4 regions of the Micromonospora sp. NPDC047738 genome follow, and region 4 is predicted to be linked to each of the others. Evidence: riboswitches for the same ligand, from Rfam matches in the RefSeq annotation. Region 4 holds a riboswitch; each other region holds the start of a gene.
What was found. Region 4 has a riboswitch for cyclic di-AMP ahead of ABZ783_RS06555 (hypothetical protein). Riboswitches for the same ligand answer to the same signal wherever they lie in the genome.
Positions count from the first base shown of each region.

Region 1: linked by a shared signal. The riboswitch ahead of ABZ783_RS22415 (C39 family peptidase) and the one ahead of ABZ783_RS06555 (hypothetical protein) in region 4 are both predicted to bind cyclic di-AMP.
Region 2: linked by a shared signal. The riboswitch ahead of ABZ783_RS09015 (transglycosylase family protein) and the one ahead of ABZ783_RS06555 (hypothetical protein) in region 4 are both predicted to bind cyclic di-AMP.
Region 3: linked by a shared signal. The riboswitch ahead of ABZ783_RS04525 (NlpC/P60 family protein) and the one ahead of ABZ783_RS06555 (hypothetical protein) in region 4 are both predicted to bind cyclic di-AMP.

Region 1 covers NZ_JBEYSO010000014.1:148,281-152,475, reverse strand. Annotated here, with positions in the region: gene ABZ783_RS22430 (acyltransferase) at 1-621, shown strand, start outside; gene ABZ783_RS22425 (hypothetical protein) at 744-1,241, shown strand; gene ABZ783_RS22420 (hypothetical protein) at 1,381-2,166, shown strand; cyclic di-AMP (ydaO/yuaA leader) riboswitch at 2,456-2,597, shown strand; gene ABZ783_RS22415 (C39 family peptidase) at 2,799-3,656, shown strand; gene ABZ783_RS22410 (alpha/beta hydrolase) at 3,760-4,195, shown strand, end outside.
Region 2 covers NZ_JBEYSO010000004.1:176,816-181,010, reverse strand. Annotated here, with positions in the region: gene ABZ783_RS09025 (LLM class flavin-dependent oxidoreductase) at 1-509, opposite strand, end outside; gene ABZ783_RS09020 (glycoside hydrolase family 3 C-terminal domain-containing protein) at 568-945, shown strand; cyclic di-AMP (ydaO/yuaA leader) riboswitch at 1,088-1,262, shown strand; gene ABZ783_RS09015 (transglycosylase family protein) at 1,261-1,914, shown strand; gene ABZ783_RS09010 (YbaB/EbfC family DNA-binding protein) at 2,088-2,549, shown strand; gene ABZ783_RS09005 (family 16 glycoside hydrolase) at 3,645-4,195, shown strand, end outside.
Region 3 covers NZ_JBEYSO010000002.1:260,230-264,424, reverse strand. Annotated here, with positions in the region: gene ABZ783_RS04540 (zinc metalloprotease) at 1-104, shown strand, start outside; gene ABZ783_RS04535 (pyridoxamine 5'-phosphate oxidase family protein) at 171-716, opposite strand; gene dcd (dCTP deaminase) at 795-1,373, shown strand; gene ABZ783_RS04525 (NlpC/P60 family protein) at 1,419-2,453, opposite strand; cyclic di-AMP (ydaO/yuaA leader) riboswitch at 2,466-2,601, opposite strand; gene ABZ783_RS04520 (peptidoglycan recognition family protein) at 2,834-4,195, shown strand, end outside.
Region 4 covers NZ_JBEYSO010000003.1:97,644-101,838, reverse strand. Annotated here, with positions in the region: gene ABZ783_RS06565 (AAA family ATPase) at 1-1,001, shown strand, start outside; gene ABZ783_RS06560 (cation diffusion facilitator family transporter) at 1,093-2,007, shown strand; cyclic di-AMP (ydaO/yuaA leader) riboswitch at 2,155-2,287, shown strand; gene ABZ783_RS06555 (hypothetical protein) at 2,292-3,359, shown strand; gene ABZ783_RS06550 (hypothetical protein) at 3,468-4,022, shown strand; gene ABZ783_RS06545 (SRPBCC family protein) at 4,162-4,195, opposite strand, start outside.

The sequences.
Region 1 (4,195 bases), on a different contig from region 4:
GCCCTGTGGCCGGGTCAGCTGCTGGTGCCCGAGGAGGACCGGTGGTGGTTCACCCAGGTCTTCCCGGTGGCGCGGTCGCTGGAGTTCTGGATGGGCGTGGCCGCGGCGGAACTGATGCGCCGGGGCCGCTGGCGTGGCCCGAACCTCACCGTGGCCAGCCTGCTCTTCGTCGCCACCTGGGTGGTCGCCGCGCAGTGGGTCCGCGCGGAGCTCTGGGCGGCTCTGCTCGCGGTCGCGTACCTCCTGGTCATCACCGCCGCGGCCGACGCCGACGTGCACGGCCGGCGCACCCCGTGGCGGTCTCGTCCGATGGTCTGGCTCGGTGAGGTCTCCTTCGCGTTCTACCTGGTGCACGTGCTGGTGATGCAGGCCGTGCTGCGCCTGACCGGGCACTGGGGCGAGGGGCTGAGCGGCTGGTGGGGCCCGCTCGCGGTGCTCGGCTTCCTGCTGGGCAACCTGCTGCTCGCCGCCGCCCTGCACCGCTGGGTGGAGACGCCGATGATGCGCCGGCTGGGACCGCCCCGGCGGGCCCGCACGCAGGCCACCTCCGCCGCACCGGTCGAGGTCCGCGTCCCACGGCCCCGGTCGATCGAGTACGCGGGGCGGCGCGACCCGCGCTGAGCGGGCCGCAGGACCACACCCCCGCCGCCGGACCGGTGTCCACGGTGGCCGGTGCGCCTCTGCGGCGGTGCGACACGCCCGTGGACGGTGCGATACGGCCGGTTCGACGGTAATTTGGACCGGTGCTTCCGATCGCGCTCACCTGTCCCGTGTGGTGGGTGGCGCGCTGGACCGCGCGCATGCTGGCCAGCCTGGCCGTGGTCGTCGCCTGCTCGCTCGGCGCCGCCACGTTGCCCCTGGGCCCGGCCGCGGCGGCGCACGCGGCTCCCGCGACGGTCGCCGTCGACACCGCGACCCTTCGGGCCGGGCACCTCGGCGGCACCGAGTCCGCCGGCGCCGACCCCACCCTCCGGGCGCTGATCCGCTGGTCCGGCGGGGCCGCCGACGCGGTGGTCCGGGCCGGGACCGGAGCGCCCGGTCCCGCCGCGCGGATCGGGACCGGATCGGCTGCGGCGGCCGGGTGGACGTCGTCCGACGCGACCGGCGACCGGCAGGCAGTCCTGGCCAGCGCACCGGACTCGTTGGTGCGGGGTGTCGTGGTCGCCCCGGCCGACCGGCACCGCGTCCTGGTCGGGCTGGTCCCGGCGACCGTCGGCTCCCGGGCCCCGCCCGCCCGCTGACGAGCCCGGCGGGCCCGGCCCGCCCACGCCGTACCCGAACCTCACCCCGCACCGGCCCGGTGGCGCCCGTACCCGGTCGCGCCCCGCCCCGCCGGCCGTGCGGACCTCTCCACCACGTCGTTCCCGTGAGGTGCCGACCATGAAGCAGACCCTTCTCTACCACTTCCTGACCGAGATTCCCGTGGCCGCCGCCATCTGGTCGGCCCTGCTCGTGCTCGCCCTGGGCGTGCTCGCCGCCCTGGTCGCCCGGCCCGAGCGGGGGACTCCGCCGGATCCCGCCCCCGACCCGGCCGCCGTGGCGGCCGCCCGCCACGCCGACCTGCGCCGGTACGCCGATGAGGTGGCGGTCGCCGCCGCCGGGGCCCGGCAGACCGCGCGCCGGTGGCGCGAGCAGTGGCTGACCGCGCACGACGAGGTCGACCGGGCCTGGCGGGCGTACGACGAGGCCGAGGCGGCCGCCCGGCGGTTCGCGGGGGCCGCCGTGCTGCCCGAGCCGCGGACGCCCCGGACGCCGGCCGAGTACGCGGCCCGGGAGCGGTGGCTGCACCACGCCGCCATGACGGCGCACTGGCAGGGCGACCTGACTGCCCGGCAGCTCGCGGACGTCCTCGCCGGGCGCAACGGGTGGGACCCGCGCCGGCATCCGGCCGAGCAGGAGATCGCCCTGGCCCGGGTGGTACGCGACGGCCGGCGGGCCCGGTGGCGGGCGGCCGCCGAACGGGAGCGGCGGGCCTGGCGGGACGCCGAAGTGGCCGCCGAGGCGGCCCGGGTGCTGGCCGTGGAGGCGTACGCGGCCGCCGAGGCGGTGCGCCCCGGAGCGGTCCCGGTACGCCCCGCCGAGGCGGTGACCCAGACCCTCGCCCCGGTGTCGGCCGGCGCCGTCGCGGCGCACCCCGCACGGTGGCGTCCGGCGCGGGTCGGCTGAATCGTTATCCGAATTAGGTGAGCCCGGTCACGGCGACCGGGGAAACGGTCAACCGGATCAGGCCGGGCGATCGAGCCCCGCAATTCCCCTTCGATCCCCACCCGGATGTCCGATAGTCACCCGACGGTTCCCGTTAAAACGGTCGTCCCATTGAGTCAGGTCAGTGACCGGCTGTTCCGGTCTCGGTAACGGTGGTTGACGTTTACGCAGGTGGTCACGCTTGGCAGGCGGCGTACCCACCGGTAGTGTCAGCGCGTCCGGTGCGGTTTTCGATCGCAAGTGGCGACGCCGCGCCGACCCGCTCAATCGTGATCTCACGAACCGGGGACCCAGTGCAACACCGGGGTGAATCCGCGAGCCAAGGCCCGCGGTAGGGCCTACTTCCCGCCCGAATCCGTCAGCTAACCCGGTAGGCGGCCACGGAAGGAGTTCCAACCTCGTGCGAACCACCCCCCGATCCTCCCCCCGCCTCCACGGCGCCACGGTGCCGGCGCTCGCCTGACCCGCGAGTCCGTTCCGGTAACCGACCCCCGCTGCCCGGTCCGCCGGGCGCTCTTTTCCCGCGGCCACCCGCCCAGGAACGCGCGTGAGCTACTCCGCGCGTCGGGTCGGCGTGTGCCGCTCCGGCCCCCGTGGAGGAACACGTGAAGCACCACCTGAAGCGTCAGCTGCGGCGCCTCGCGACCGAGCGCCCGTACCAGATCGTCGCCGGCTCCGCCGCGGCCCTCGTGCTGGCCGGCGGCGCCAGCGCGGCACTGGCCAGCACGAACGACGCGCCGGTCCGGCAGGAGACCACCGCCGCCGTCGCCGAACTGGCGCCGCGCCTCGGTGACGTCGCCACCCGGAGCGAGGCCCGGGTCGCCGCCCCGTCCCCGACCGCCTCGCCCAGCGGGTCGCCGAGCGGGTCGCCGTCGGCGAAGGCCAGCTCGGCCAAGCCGGACCCGGACGTCACGAAGACCGCGAAGGCGAAGCCGAAGCCGCCGTCGACGAAGGTCCTCGACTACAACTACGAGGCCCAGACCGCCTACTGGAACTGCGGTCCGGCCGCGGTGCGCAACGCGCTGAGCGCGAGCGGCGTCGAGACCACCCAGGACGCGATGGTCGCCCCGCTGAACGCCGGCGAGAACGGCACCAACTCGGCCGAGGACACCACCCGCGGGCTCAACCAGATGGTCAAGGGCAACCCGTACCGGACCCACATGATCCCCGGCCAGGCCGCGACCCCGGCGCAGATGGACCAGCTCCAGGCCGACGTGGTCAAGGCGATCACCGACGGCCGCGGCGTGGTGGTCAACATCGCCGGCTCCGCCACCGACACCAACGGCGGCTGGCACTCGTTCCCCGGCGGCCACTACATCGCCGTGGTCGGCTACAAGGACGACGGCCGGACGGTGCGGATCGCCGACTCGGCGAACCCGGCGTTGCCCGAGTACTGGATCACCACCATCGATCTGGCGAACTGGGCCGCCACCCGCGGCTACTCCGCCTGATCCCACCCCTGCACGTCGGGCACCGGCTCCAGGAGCCGGTGCCCGACGCCGTATCCGGGGCCGGTCTCGCGCCTGGTGTCCGTCCGGTGGCACACTGCGCCGTATGGGCGACGAGACGGGTACCCGCCATCTGCTGCTGCTGCACGGCATGGGCGCCACCGGTGAGGTGTGGCTGCCCTGGGCGCCGCTGCTGGAGCGCCGCTGGGCGGGCCGCTGGCTGGCCCCCGACCTGGCCGGGCACGGCTGGTCGCCGCAACTGCCGGCGTACTCCTTCGAGGCGCTCGCGGACCGGGTGGTGGCGGGGCTCGGCCCGGTCGCCGACCGGCTCGGCCCCCGGGACCGGCTGGTGGTGCTCGGGCACTCGCTCGGCGGGGTGGTGGCGCTGGCGCTGGCCGCACGGGCGCGGCAGCTTCCGATCGACGGGGTGGTCGGGCTCGGCATCAAGGTCGCCTGGTCGCCGGCCGAGCTGGACAAGGCCCGCGAGCTCGCCCAGCGGCCGGTGACCTGGTTCGCCAGCCGGGACGAGGCGGCCCGCCGCT
Region 2 (4,195 bases), on a different contig from region 4:
ACCGGGTGGGCCGGCGCCGGCCCGCGCTTCGCCCCGACCACCCGGTGGTACGTGCCCTCGACCCGGACCATGCCGCGCCGCTCGACGTCCCACACCTCGCGGATCACCCGGATCGCCTCGTCGAGCGCGTCGACCGCCTGCCCGGGGGACAGCCGCCGACCGCCGACCGCCTCGATCGCCTCCCAGAACGCGCCCGCGCCGAGGCCCAGCTCGACCCGGCCGCCGGTGAGCAGGTCCAGGCTGGCCACGCTGCGTGCCAGCACCACCGGTTGGCGCAGCGGCAGGTTGAGCACGTTGCCGGCCAGCCGGATCCGACTGGTCGCGGCCGCGAGATAGGACATCAGCGTCCAGGTGTCCAGGAAACCCGGCTGGTATGGGTGGTCCTGGAAGGTGACCAGGTCCAGGTTGACCTGCTCGCAGAGCTTGGCGAGCGCCACCACCTGCTCGAACTGGCCGGCGGCGGGGGTGAGGAAGCCGCCGAAGGCCAGCTCGTGTCCGTAGTCAGTCATGTTCCTCCGCCTGCGCACCCGGGCCCGGCGACCGTGCCGGACCTCGCCACCGTAGTCGGTGCCGGATCGGCGCGCGCCCGCTCCCGCAACCGCAGCGATAACCAGGCGGACACCCAACTCAACGAGGCGGACCTGCGGGCCGTCCACCTTCGAGCGGCCGTACGCGACCCTGCGCAACGCCGGCGTACCCGTGATCGTGGTGCTGGTGTCCGGCCGGCCGCTGGACGTCGCCGGTGAGTTGCCGAACTGGACCGCGCTGCTCGCCTCCTGGCTGCCCGGCACCGAGGGCGCCGGCGTTGCCGACGTCCTCTTCGGCGGGTACGCGCCGACCGGCAAACTGCCGATGACCTGGATGAACTCCGTCGGCCAGCAGCCCATCAACGCCGGCGACGGGCAGGTTCCGCTCTTTCCGCAGGGTTTCGGCCTGACGTACTGAAGGGGGCTTTGTAAGGCACCTGTGGACGGCGCGCAACTCGTACGGTGTGGCCTTCGCTCGGCCGGGTGAAGAACTTCACAAGAAGTGGGCGATCATCCGAAACCATCCCTAATGTCGACTGCGTTCGCGATCGCGGACACCCGGGCCGGTAACGCCTAATCCCGCCGCCGGCCCGTCGGTACCTGGACCTCAGGCGGGAGCGGGGGACCCACATGTTCCTCGGTGCTCGACACCTCGGGGTGAAGCCGCCCATCCGGCGGCCGGGCTCCTCGGCCCGAACCCGACAGCTCACCTCGTCGGCGTGGAGGAACCCACATGGCAACTGAACACGTCGCACGTCACCGACGCACCACGCAGCGTCGTGTCGCCGTCGGAGCGCTCGTCGTCGGTGCCGCCACCGGCGCCGCCGCCATCCTCGGGCCGGCCGCGCCGGCCAGCGCATCCAGCGTGAACTGGGACGCCATCGCTCAGTGCGAGTCCGGCGGAAACTGGCACATCAACACCGGCAACGGCTACTACGGTGGCCTCCAGTTCTCGAAGAGCACCTGGAACGGCTACGGCGGTAAGAAGTACGCCAGCCGCGCCGACCTGGCCAGCCGCAGCGAGCAGATCGCCGTGGCCGAGAAGGTCCTCGACGGGCAGGGCATCGGCGCCTGGCCGGTCTGCGGCAAGAAGGGCGGCTCGACCAAGCACTACTCCACCAAGGACTCCGGCGCCACGAAGTCGCACAAGAAGGCGACCAAGGACCGGTCGTCCCGCGGCGACCAGCCGGCGACCCGCAGCCACCGGCGTACCGCGCCGGCGTCGAGCGGCGCGACCTACACGGTCCGGTCGGGTGACTCGCTGTCGCTGATCGCGGAGGCGAAGCACCTCGCCGGCGGCTGGCAGGCGCTCTACGAGCGCAACAAGCGCGTGGTCGGCGACAACCCGGGCCTGATCTTCCCAGGCCAGCACCTCCGCCTGCGCTGACGCTACTGGCAGGTGGGGTGCCCCACACTGCGCGCTGATGCACTGAAAAGTGGCCATCCCCGCCCGGGATGGCCACTTTTTTCGTGAACGAGGCCCCGGGTGCTCGCGGTGTCCCGGTCGGGGGCGGTTGCTATCGTCGCGGTGCTCCGGAAAGACGTGAAGAAGGCGCGGATATGACCAACGACTCGTTCTCCGCGGCCGCAAGCCTCGACGAGCTGCTCACCAGGACGCAGCAGGCGCTGTCGGCCATGCGCTCGCGGGCGGCCGAGCACCCCGACGGCGACCCGGGCGAGCTGCTCCGCGCCGAGGGCGCGGCGGCCGACGGCCGGGTCCGGGCCGTGGTGGTCCAGGGTGGCCGGCTGGAGTCCGTGACGGTGGACCCGGAGCTGGCGGGGGACGGGATGGAGGCGGTCTGCGGGCAGGTCGTGCTGGCCGTCAACGCTGCCCTCGCCGCCCTCGACGCCCAGGTCAGCGCCTCGGCCCGGGCCGACGTCGACGCCCTGGCCGTGCGGCTCGGCGGCATCGAGGAGCAGTCGGTACGGCAGATGGAGCTGTTCAGCCGGGCGGTGGACGACGTGATGGCCCGCCTCAGCCGCGGCCCTGACGCGGGGGCGCGGGCGGGCCGCCCGAGCTGAGGCGGGCCTGCCGCGGCCGCGCCGGAGAGCGCGGCGAGGCGGGGTGGGAGCTTCAAGGGGGTTAGCTCCTGTTCCGAGGCGGGCAGCATGGAGCCCGGTAGGGGCACCCGGCGCGGGGTAGCGATGAGGTGGGACGACGGTCGGTCCCGGGGCTGCCGGCGTGGCCCCGGTTCGACGGATCGACCGTCTGAGCCGCCGGGGGTCGGCGACTCGCTGGAGCACAATCACACGGCCGTGGACGCAGATCAATGGGTGACCGCGGCAACCGGTTCGGTCGATCACCGGGCCGGTCCCGGAAGTCAGGAAGCCATCACCTTCTATAGCCCCTGATCAGGGCGAACACCCTCCGGAGCGGGCGGGGCCCGCCCGACTGGCGGGGATTGCCGCTCCATGCGGATGGCGCACGTTCACCCGTCGGTCGACCCGGCGATCGAGCCCCGCCGGAACCCGGACCGCCCGGTGCACCGTCAGCGCCTCTGTCGTCGTGCGGTGAGGCCCCGGGAGGGTTGCGGTAGGAATCTACCGACCACTTTCGTTTGTCGTGAAGAAAAGTAGTCCGTGAGCCGACGAAAGCTATGGACAGCCTGAGAGGAAGTTAGTACTGTCTGGCACCATCAATATGTTTCGTCGAGATGAACTACCGGCACAGTAGTTCTCGACCGTGGCCTTCAGGCGGCGCAACCCGTCGGAGGGTCATGACCGGCCAGCGATGGCCACCCCGGGTCAACGCCGCACCACGGCGACCTGGCGCAGGCATGCGCCAAGGATCGACCGACGTCCGTCCGTACCCGACACGACCAGATCAGCTCCGACGCGCGACCCTGCCCGGCGCCGCGTGCGAACCGGCTCGCCGCTGACACCGGGATCAACCAACCATCCACATCGGACGACCGTGGCCGCCGGCCACGGCCGGGGATCCCGCGCGGCCTGGGAGGGGCCGACGGGCTGCGAGCACCCGAAGAAGCACCTCAGACGACACCTGACACCGACGGGCCGACGCACGTTCCGCCCGGTTGTTCCCGGACCGTGAAAGAGGCATCAATGAACCCATCCGCACCGCGGGATCGGCTCTCTGCGAGCCGGCTCCGGAGATCGGTGGCGGTCATCGCGGCGATGTTGTTGCTGCTGACCGCCGCCCTGACCGGCTCCCCGGCGAACGCGCGTCCGACCGACACCGAGCGGTCGGCGACGGCCGGGCCTCAATCCTCGTCGCAACTGCAGGCCCAGGTCCTGACCTGGACCGCCGGCGACAACTTCCTGTCGTACCTGTCGGCGCCGACCACCGCTACGGCCGGGCCGGCCACCCTGGTCTTCGAAAACAGCCGGGCTACCGGCAACACCACCGGAATGCAGCACACCCTCACGTTCGAAACGGGCGACCCGAGGTACAACAGCGACGTCGACGTCAACATCCTGGCGGATCCGACGGACAGCAAGGGGGGCCGGTGGACCGTTGACGTCGTTCTCTCGCCCGGCACCTACCGGTACTTCTGCGCCATCCCGGGCCACGGCGGAATGACCGGCCTGCTGGTGGTCACCGGCGGCGGATCGGACACCACGCCGCCCACGGTCAGCGCCACGGTTTCCGGGGAGAAGGACCCAACCGGGGCGTACGTGGGCAGCGCGACGGTCACCCTGTCGGCGAC
Region 3 (4,195 bases), on a different contig from region 4:
TCACCAACTTCATGGACTACACCTACGACTCGTGCATGTACCAGTTCACCTCGGGCCAGGCGAGCCGGATGCTGACCGCGTGGAACGCCTACCGCGCGGCGTAACCGCCGAGCACAGCGAACCGGTGCCGGCCTCGTCCTCGGACGGGGCCGGCACCGGTATTCATACGGTCAGGCGGCCGGGCGGCGGGTGTCGAAGCCGTGACGGCCGCGCCGCCCCTCGGGCACAGCCGGGGCACGCCGAGCGGGAGCGGCCGCCTGCGGGTCGAGCCAGACCCGCACCTGCGGCCGGCCCGCGCCGAGGTGGGCCGCCTGGTCGCGCCGGGTCAGCATCGCCACGTCGACGGTGAACTCGAACAGCCGCCAGTCGACGTGCGGCGCGGCCCGGCCGATCCCGGCCACTCGGGCCACGGTCGCCGGGTCGGTCACCGGATGGGCCCGGCCGGCGACGTACGCCTCGTCGTCGCTCTCCTCCGGCGGGAACGAGTGCAGCGCGTAGCGGCCGTCGCGTTCGAGGTCGCGGCGCTTGGGCGAGTCGATGACGAAGCAGTAGAGCCCGTCGTCGGTGATGACCGGGGAGACCGGGTGGACCCGGGGGCCGCCGTCGGCGCGGACCGTGGCGAGGTAGCCGAAGCCCGGCCCGTACTGCTGCAGGAGAACGCGGATCTCGTCGGCGAGCCGGGGCTCGTCGGCGGCGAATTCGGACCAGGAAGCCATGCGGACATTCTATCGAACACGTGTACGAAGATGTAGTCCGACACGCAGGTCGCCCGTACCGGTCGCTATGGTGTTCCGATGCTGCTCTCCGACCGCGACCTGGTCTCCGAGATCAAGGCGGGCGCACTCGCGCTGGAGCCCTTCGAGCCTACGCTGGTGCAGCCGTCCAGCATCGACGTACGCCTGGACCGGCTCTTCCGGGTCTTCAACAACCACCTCTACACGCACATCGACCCGTCCCAGCAGCAGGACGACCTGACCTCGATGGTGGAGGTACCCGAGGGCGAGCCGTTCGTGCTGCACCCGGGCGAGTTCGTGCTCGCCTCAACGCTCGAGGTGATCTCGCTGGGCGACCAGCTGGCCGGCCGGCTCGAGGGCAAGTCCAGCCTGGGCCGACTCGGGCTGCTCACCCACTCCACCGCCGGTTTCATCGACCCGGGCTTCTCCGGGCACGTCACGCTGGAACTCTCCAACGTGGCCAATCTGCCGATCACGCTCTGGCCCGGCATGAAGATCGGCCAGCTCTGCATCTTCCGGCTCTCGTCGCCGGCCGAGCACCCGTACGGCTCGGCGGTCTACGGCTCGCGCTACCAGGGGCAGCGCGGGCCGACCCCGAGCCGGTCCTGGCAGAACTGGCGTACCTGGCCGACCCGCTGAGCACGACGCAGGGGCTTCCGCGACGCGGAAGCCCCTGCGTACCCGTCAGCCCGGGCGGCCGTAGCTGTTGATCTGGCCGTCGTCGACGCGTTTCATCGTGATCGGCTTGCCGGACTGGGAGGCGTGCACCACCCAGCCGCCGCCGACGTACATCCCGACGTGGTGCAGGTCGCTGTAGTAGAAGACCAGGTCACCGGGGCGTAGCTCGCCGCGGCTCACCCGCCGGGTGACGTCGTGCTGCTCGCGGGCGTTGTGCGGCAGGGAGACCCCGGCCTCGGCCCAGGCCGCCATGGTCAGGCCGGAGCAGTCGTAGTGGTCCGGGCCGGCGGCGCCCCAGACGTAGATCTTGCCGATCTGGGCGCAGGCGAACTTGACCGCGACACCGGCCGGGCCGCCCGGGTAGCCGGCGGGGCAGGGCGCGGGACGCAGCGGTCCGCCGCCGCCGTTGCCGTACACCTTGAGCCGGAGCTTCTGGAGCCGGGCGATCTCGGCGTCGATCTGCTTCTTCTGGGCCGCGAGCTGAGCTTCGGTACGGGCCAGCTGGGCGACCATCGCGTCCAGCGGCTTCTTCTTCGCGGCCAACTGGTCGCGCAGCTCCATGACGGCCTGCACCTGCTCGTGCTGGTGGTGCGCGTAGCGGTCGAGCAGTTCGAGGCTGTTGACCACCTCGCTCGGCGACCGGCTGCCCAGCAGGGCGTTGACGGTGCTGAGGTTGTTGCCCTTGTACGCGTCGGCAGCCAGCCCGCCGACCTGCCCGAGGGCGGCGTCGACCTGGGCCTCGAGCGGGGCGATCTGCTTCTCCAGCGCGTCGGCCTGCTTGCGCCGGACGGCAAGCTTCTCGCGGGTGGAGTTGACCTGTTCGATGATCGGTTCGAGCTTGTTCCAGTCCTGGTCGATCTGGCGCTCGATCTCGGTGACCGACGGTTCGGCGTGGGCCGCCGTGGCGCCGCCGGTCAGGACGACGGCGGTGCCGACCAGGGCGGCGAGGGCGGTGGTGAAGCGGGACCAGCGTGAACGCGGCGCAGCCGTCGACCGGTCGACCGACCGGTCCGACGGTGGCCGCGGGGCATGGTGTGCCACCGGGCTCCGTACTCCTTCTTCCTGCCCGCCTACCGGGTTAGCTGACGGGTTCGGGCGGGAAGGGAGCCGCCCTACCGCAGTGGCTGCGGATTCACCCCAGGTACCTGGGTCCCCGGCTCGCCTGGCGGCGACTCGGCGGTGTCGGACCGTCACCACCCGGGATGGACGGTGAACCTACCGGTCGACAACTGACCAGAGTAGGGACCGTCGTTATCAATCCGCAACCCGATCCGCCGTGACACTCCGTACGCAGATTCGGAAACCACCCGACGGTGAAGGTTTTTTACGCCCATCATCACCACCTGGAAAGGTATTGACCTGGGGCCATCTGCGGAGTGAGGGTGGGGACGCAGTCACCCCCATCCCTATCTGGAGGTTCGATGCACCTCTCAGCCCTGCCATCGCGCAGACGGATACTGCTGGCCGCCGCCGTCGCGGCGGCCACCGCTCTCGCGACCAGCGGTCCCACTGTGGCGGCGCCTCTCACCGCCGCCGGCACCACCGACAGCCCGGACCGCCAGCAGCAGTACGCCGCCGCGGCGGCGGAGTACGGCGTGCCGCAGAGCGTCCTGCTGGGCGTCTCCTACCTGGAGTCCCGCTGGGACACCCACTCCGGCCAGCCCAGCACCAGCGGCGGCTACGGCCCGATGCACCTCACCGACGCCGAGCAGGTCGCCTCGACTCCGTCCAGCGCGCACGTGGACGAGAACGAGGACCCCCGCGGCGACGACTCCCGCCCGCTCACCGTCGACCTGACCGCCGCCGCCGCGCCTTCCGGGGACACCCTGCCCGAGGCGTCCCTGCAGACCCTCGACGCCGCCGCCGACCTCACCGGCGTGTCGAAGGAGACCCTGCGCGACGAGGCAGCGGCCAACATCCGGGGCGGCGCGGCGCTGCTGGCCTCGTACCAGCAGGACCTGGGCGGACCGGTCGGCGCCGGCAGCGACCCGGCGGCCTGGTACGGCGCGGTGGCCCGGTACTCCGGCGCGGACACCGAGGACGCCGCGGCGGCCTTCGCCGACGAGGTGTACGACCAGATCGGCCAGGGCGCCAGCCGGACCACCGACGACGGCCAGCGGGTGACCCTCGCCGCCACCGCGGTGACGCCGGACCAGTCCGGGCTGCACAAGCTCGGCCTGCGCCGCGCCGAGCGGCCGGACGGCCTGGAGTGCCCGGTCCGCCTCGCCTGCGAGTGGATTCCCGCGCCGTACGGGGAGTACACGATCCCCAAGACGAACATCGTGGACTACGGCAACTACGACATCGGCAACCGGCCGGCCCAGCAGAAGCTCGAATACATCATCATCCACGACACCGAGGGCTCTTTCCGGGGCAGCGTGAACGCGGTCCAGGACGTGACCTACCTGGGCTGGCACTACACGCTGCGTTCGGTGGACGGCTACGTGGCCCAGCACATCAAGGCCAAGGACGTCGGCTGGCAGGCCGGCAACTGGTACGTCAACGCCAAGTCCATCGGCGTCGAACACGAGGGCTACGCCGGCCGCGGCACCTGGTACACCGAGGCGATGTACCGTGCCTCGGCCAAGCTGGTCCGGCACCTGGCGCTGCGGTTCCAGATCCCGCTGGACCGGCAGCACATCCTCGGCCACGACAACGTCCCCGGCATCCTCGCCGGGAACGTCGCCGGGATGCACTGGGACCCGGGCCCGTACTGGGACTGGTCGCACTACTTCGATCTGCTGAAGGCGCCGTTCCACTCGACCGGCACGCCGAACACCGGC
Region 4 (4,195 bases):
ACGAGATCATCGACCGGCCGGAGTTCCGCGAGTTCCTGAAGGCCTGGTGGCCCCGGCTGCACCCCCGGCACGTGCTCGGCTGGCTCGCCCGCCCGGAGCGGCTGCGCCGGTACGCGGGCGGTGTCCTGTCCGGGGCCGAGATCCGGCTGCTCACCGAGGCGTACCGGACGCTGGGCCGGGCCGGGCTGACCATCGCCGACATCGCCCTGCTGGACGAGCTGGACGCGCTGCTCGGCAAGCCGGTGCAGCGGGCGAAGCCGAAGCGCGACCCGTTCCAGCTCGCCGGGGGCGTCCGGGAGCTGAGCACGTTCGCCGACCGGCAGCGGGCGGCCCGGGCCGCGGCCCGCGAGCGCCCGGAGGACTACCGCGACTACGCCCACGTGGTGGTCGACGAGGCGCAGGACGTCTCCCCGATGCAGTGGCGGATGATCGGCCGGCGGGGCCGGCTGGCCTCGTGGACCGTGGTGGGCGACCCGGCGCAGACCGCCTGGACCGGCGACCCTGAGGAACTGACCCGGGCCCGGGACCAGGCGCTGGGGCGGCGCCGCCGGTACCGGTACGAGCTGACCACCAACTACCGCAACTCGGCGGAGATCTTCGCGGTGGCGGCGGCGGAGATCCGCCGGCTCTACCCGGACCTGCCGCTGCCCACCGCGGTCCGCTCCACCGGCGTCGAGCCGGTCGAGCTGACGGTGCCTTCCGCCGAGCTGGCGCCGGCCACCGTGGCGGCGGCGCGCACCCTGCTGGCCGAGGTGGAGGGGACGGTCGGCGTGATCACGCCGGTGCCGCGCCGGGACGAGGTCGCCGGCTGGCTGGGCGAGCTGGGCGGCGGCCGGCTGCAGGTGGTGACCAGCCTCCAGGCCAAGGGCATGGAGTACGACGGCGTGGTGCTGGTGGCCCCGAGCGAGATCCGGGCCGATCCGGGGTCCGGCGTCCGCACGCTCTACGTGGCGCTCTCCCGGGCCACCCAGCGCCTCACCACCCTCGACCCGGTGGGCTGACGGCGGCTCCGGCGACGCCCATTCACTCGCACATATAGCGATGTGAGCATAGATTGGGTCGGGCCGGGGTACGGAACGGAAAGGTGTGGGCGTGGGCGCAGGTCATGACCACAGCGGCACGGTGGCCAACGCCGCGCACCGCCACCGGGGCCGGCTCTGGGCCGCCTTCGGGCTGCTCAGCGCCCTGATGGTGGTCGAGGCGGCGACCGCCTTCGCGACCGGCTCGCTGGCCCTGCTCTCCGACGCCGGGCACATGTTCACCGACGTCCTCGGCATCGGCATGGCGCTGGCCGCGATCACCGCCACCCGCCGCGCCGAGACCGATCCGCAGCGCACCTTCGGGCTCTACCGGCTGGAGGTGTTGGCCGCCCTCGCCAACGCGGTGCTGCTCGGCGCGGTCGCCGCGTACGTGCTCGTCGAGGCCGTCCGCCGGTTCGGCGAGCCACCGGAGGTCCTCGCCGGGCCGATGCTCGCCGTGGCGGTGCTCGGCCTGCTCGCCAACCTGGTCGCGTTCGCGCTGCTGCGCAGCGGGGCGCAGGAGAGCATCAACCTGCGTGGGGCCTACCTGGAGGTGCTCGGCGACCTGCTCGGCTCGCTCGGCGTGATCGGCGCCGCCCTGGTCATCACGTTCACCGAGTGGTGGTGGGCGGACCCGCTGGTGGCCGTTGCGATCGGGCTGTTCATCCTGCCGCGCACCTGGCGGCTCGGCCGGGCCGCGGTCCGCATCCTGGTGCAGGCCGCCCCGGAACACCTGCAGGTGACCGCCGTGCACGACCGGCTGGCCGCGGTGCCCGGCGTCGCCGAGGTGCACGACCTGCACGTCTGGACGCTCACCTCCGGCATGGACGTGGCCTCGGCGCACCTGACCACCACCCCCGACGCCGAGGTGGGCGAGGTGCTCGCCGCCGCGCGGGCCGCGCTGCACGATGACTTCCGGATCGATCACGCCACGTTGCAGATCGAACCCGGGGCGTCACCCGGCGCGTGCGGAACCGTCGAGTGGTAATTGAGGACAACCTTAAATCCAAGTGGCTATTGTGCACTAGTGCCGGCTTATGCCCGATTCCCGTTCGCCGTCCACGGCGACGGGCCGGAACAGCGCCGGTAGGCTCGGTCGCGGCTTCCGCCGGGCGACGCCCAGCAGCGTCCGCGGTGGTGGCCGTCGCCTAATCGCCACCGTACGGCGAGCCGGGGAACCATGTACCTGGGGTGCATCCGCGTCAGCGGTAGGGATCTTCCGTCCCGAACCCGTCAGCTAACCCGGTCGGCGGTTGACGGAAGGACACGTGAATGCCACCAGTGGCACCTGTACGAAGGACGGCCGCCCGGTTGGCGGCCCTGCTCGTCGCGGCGCTCGCCCTCGGCGTCGCGGCCACGCCGGTCTCCCCCGCCTCGGCGGCTCCCCCGACCGGCCTGCTCGCCGCCGCACCCGGCGACGACGAGGGCGGCACACCGGCGCTGCGCGCGCAGCTCGACGCGGCCAGCAAGGGCTGGCTGGAGGCGCGGACCGCGTTGAACCGGTCGGTGAGCCGGCAGCAGCAGCTCACCGCCCAGCTCAAGACGATCAACAGCGAGCTGGGCGTACGCGACGCCAAGGTCGGCGAGCTCGCCGGGTTGGCCTACCGGACCGGGCGGCTCGGCACCGCCGCGGCGCTGCTCGGCAGCAGCAACCCGGAGGGCTTCATGGACCGGGCGCTCACCCTGCAGCAGGTCGCCGCACACGAGGACCGGGCGCTGCGCGACCTGATCGACACCCGGGACCAGGCCACCCGCACCCAGAACGCGCTCAACGGCGAGATCCGGGAACAGCGCAAGCAGGTCGCGGTCATGGCCAAGCGCAAGGCGCAGGCGGAACGCGCGCTAAAGGTGGCGAACAACCGGACCACCGGCGCCGCCGGCGGCAGCGTGCAGGGCACGTCCCGGGCCAACGCCACCCCCGCGAAGCGCAACGCCGACGGTTCCTGGCCCGCGGAGTCGTGCAGCGTCAACGACCCGACGCCCGCCGACGGCTGCATCACTCCGCGCACCCTGCACGCGCTCCAGCAGGCCAAGGCGGCCGGGTTCACCCGGTACGTCTCCTGCTACCGGCCCAGCGGCTCGGGTGAGCATCCCAAGGGCCGGGCCTGCGACTTCGCCGCCCAGAAGGACGGCTTCGGCGGGGTGGCCACCGGCGGCGACAAGACGTACGGCAACAACCTGGCCGCGTACTTCATCCGCAACGCCGACCCGCTCGCCGTGCTCTACGTGATCTGGTACAAGCAGATCTGGCTGCCCAGCAGCGGGTGGAAGGCATACAGCGGGGGCAACGGCGACCCGTCCAGCGACCACACCAACCACGTGCACCTGTCGGTGTACTGAGCCCGCGGTGGCCCGCCGCCCGGCGGGCCACCGTACGCCCACCGACGTACGCCGGATGTCGCCGCGCGGCCCACGACGCCGGGCCGGCGACGGCCGAGCATCGAGGGCATGAGCCGACTCTCGCCCACCACGCGCAAGGCACTGCTCACCCTGCACCTGGTCACCTCGCTGGGTTGGCTCGGCGCCGACCTGGTGCTGCTCACCCTCGGTATCGCCGGGCTGCGCGGCGCCGACCCGGCGGTGGTCTATCCGACCGCCGGGCTGCTGGTCACGTACCTCTTCGCGCCGCTGAGCGTGGCGGTCTGGCTGGTCGGTCTGGCCAGCGCGCTGCTCACCCCGTGGGGCCTGCTGCGCTGGCGCTGGGTGCTGGTGAAGTTCGCGATCACCACCGGGATGCTCGGCCTGGTCCTCCTGCTGCTCACCCCGACCGTACGCGGGCTCGCCGAGCTGGGGCCGGAGCTCGCCACCCGGGACCGGCTGGACCTGGTCATCCCGCCGGCGGTCTCCAGCAGCCTGCTGATCCTCATGACCGTGCTGTCCACCTACAAGCCGTGGGGACGGCTGCGCCGCGCCACGCCGCCGACCCGGCGGCCGGCCGCCGGCTCCAGCGACGGCTTCAGTTCGCAGCGCGGCGTCAGACGCGCCGAACTGAAGTCGTCGTAGCGGCGCGAGGTCAGACCGGCCTTCATTCGGCCCGGAGCGCCGCCTGGCGGCGCGGAGGCCGAATTTTGGCCGCCAGCCGAGCCGGAGTTGCCGCACACCGCCGGGCGGCGGGCCTAGCCGGTACGGCCGCCGCACCGGCTCAGTCGGCGTGCCCCTCGAGGGTCGCGCCGAGC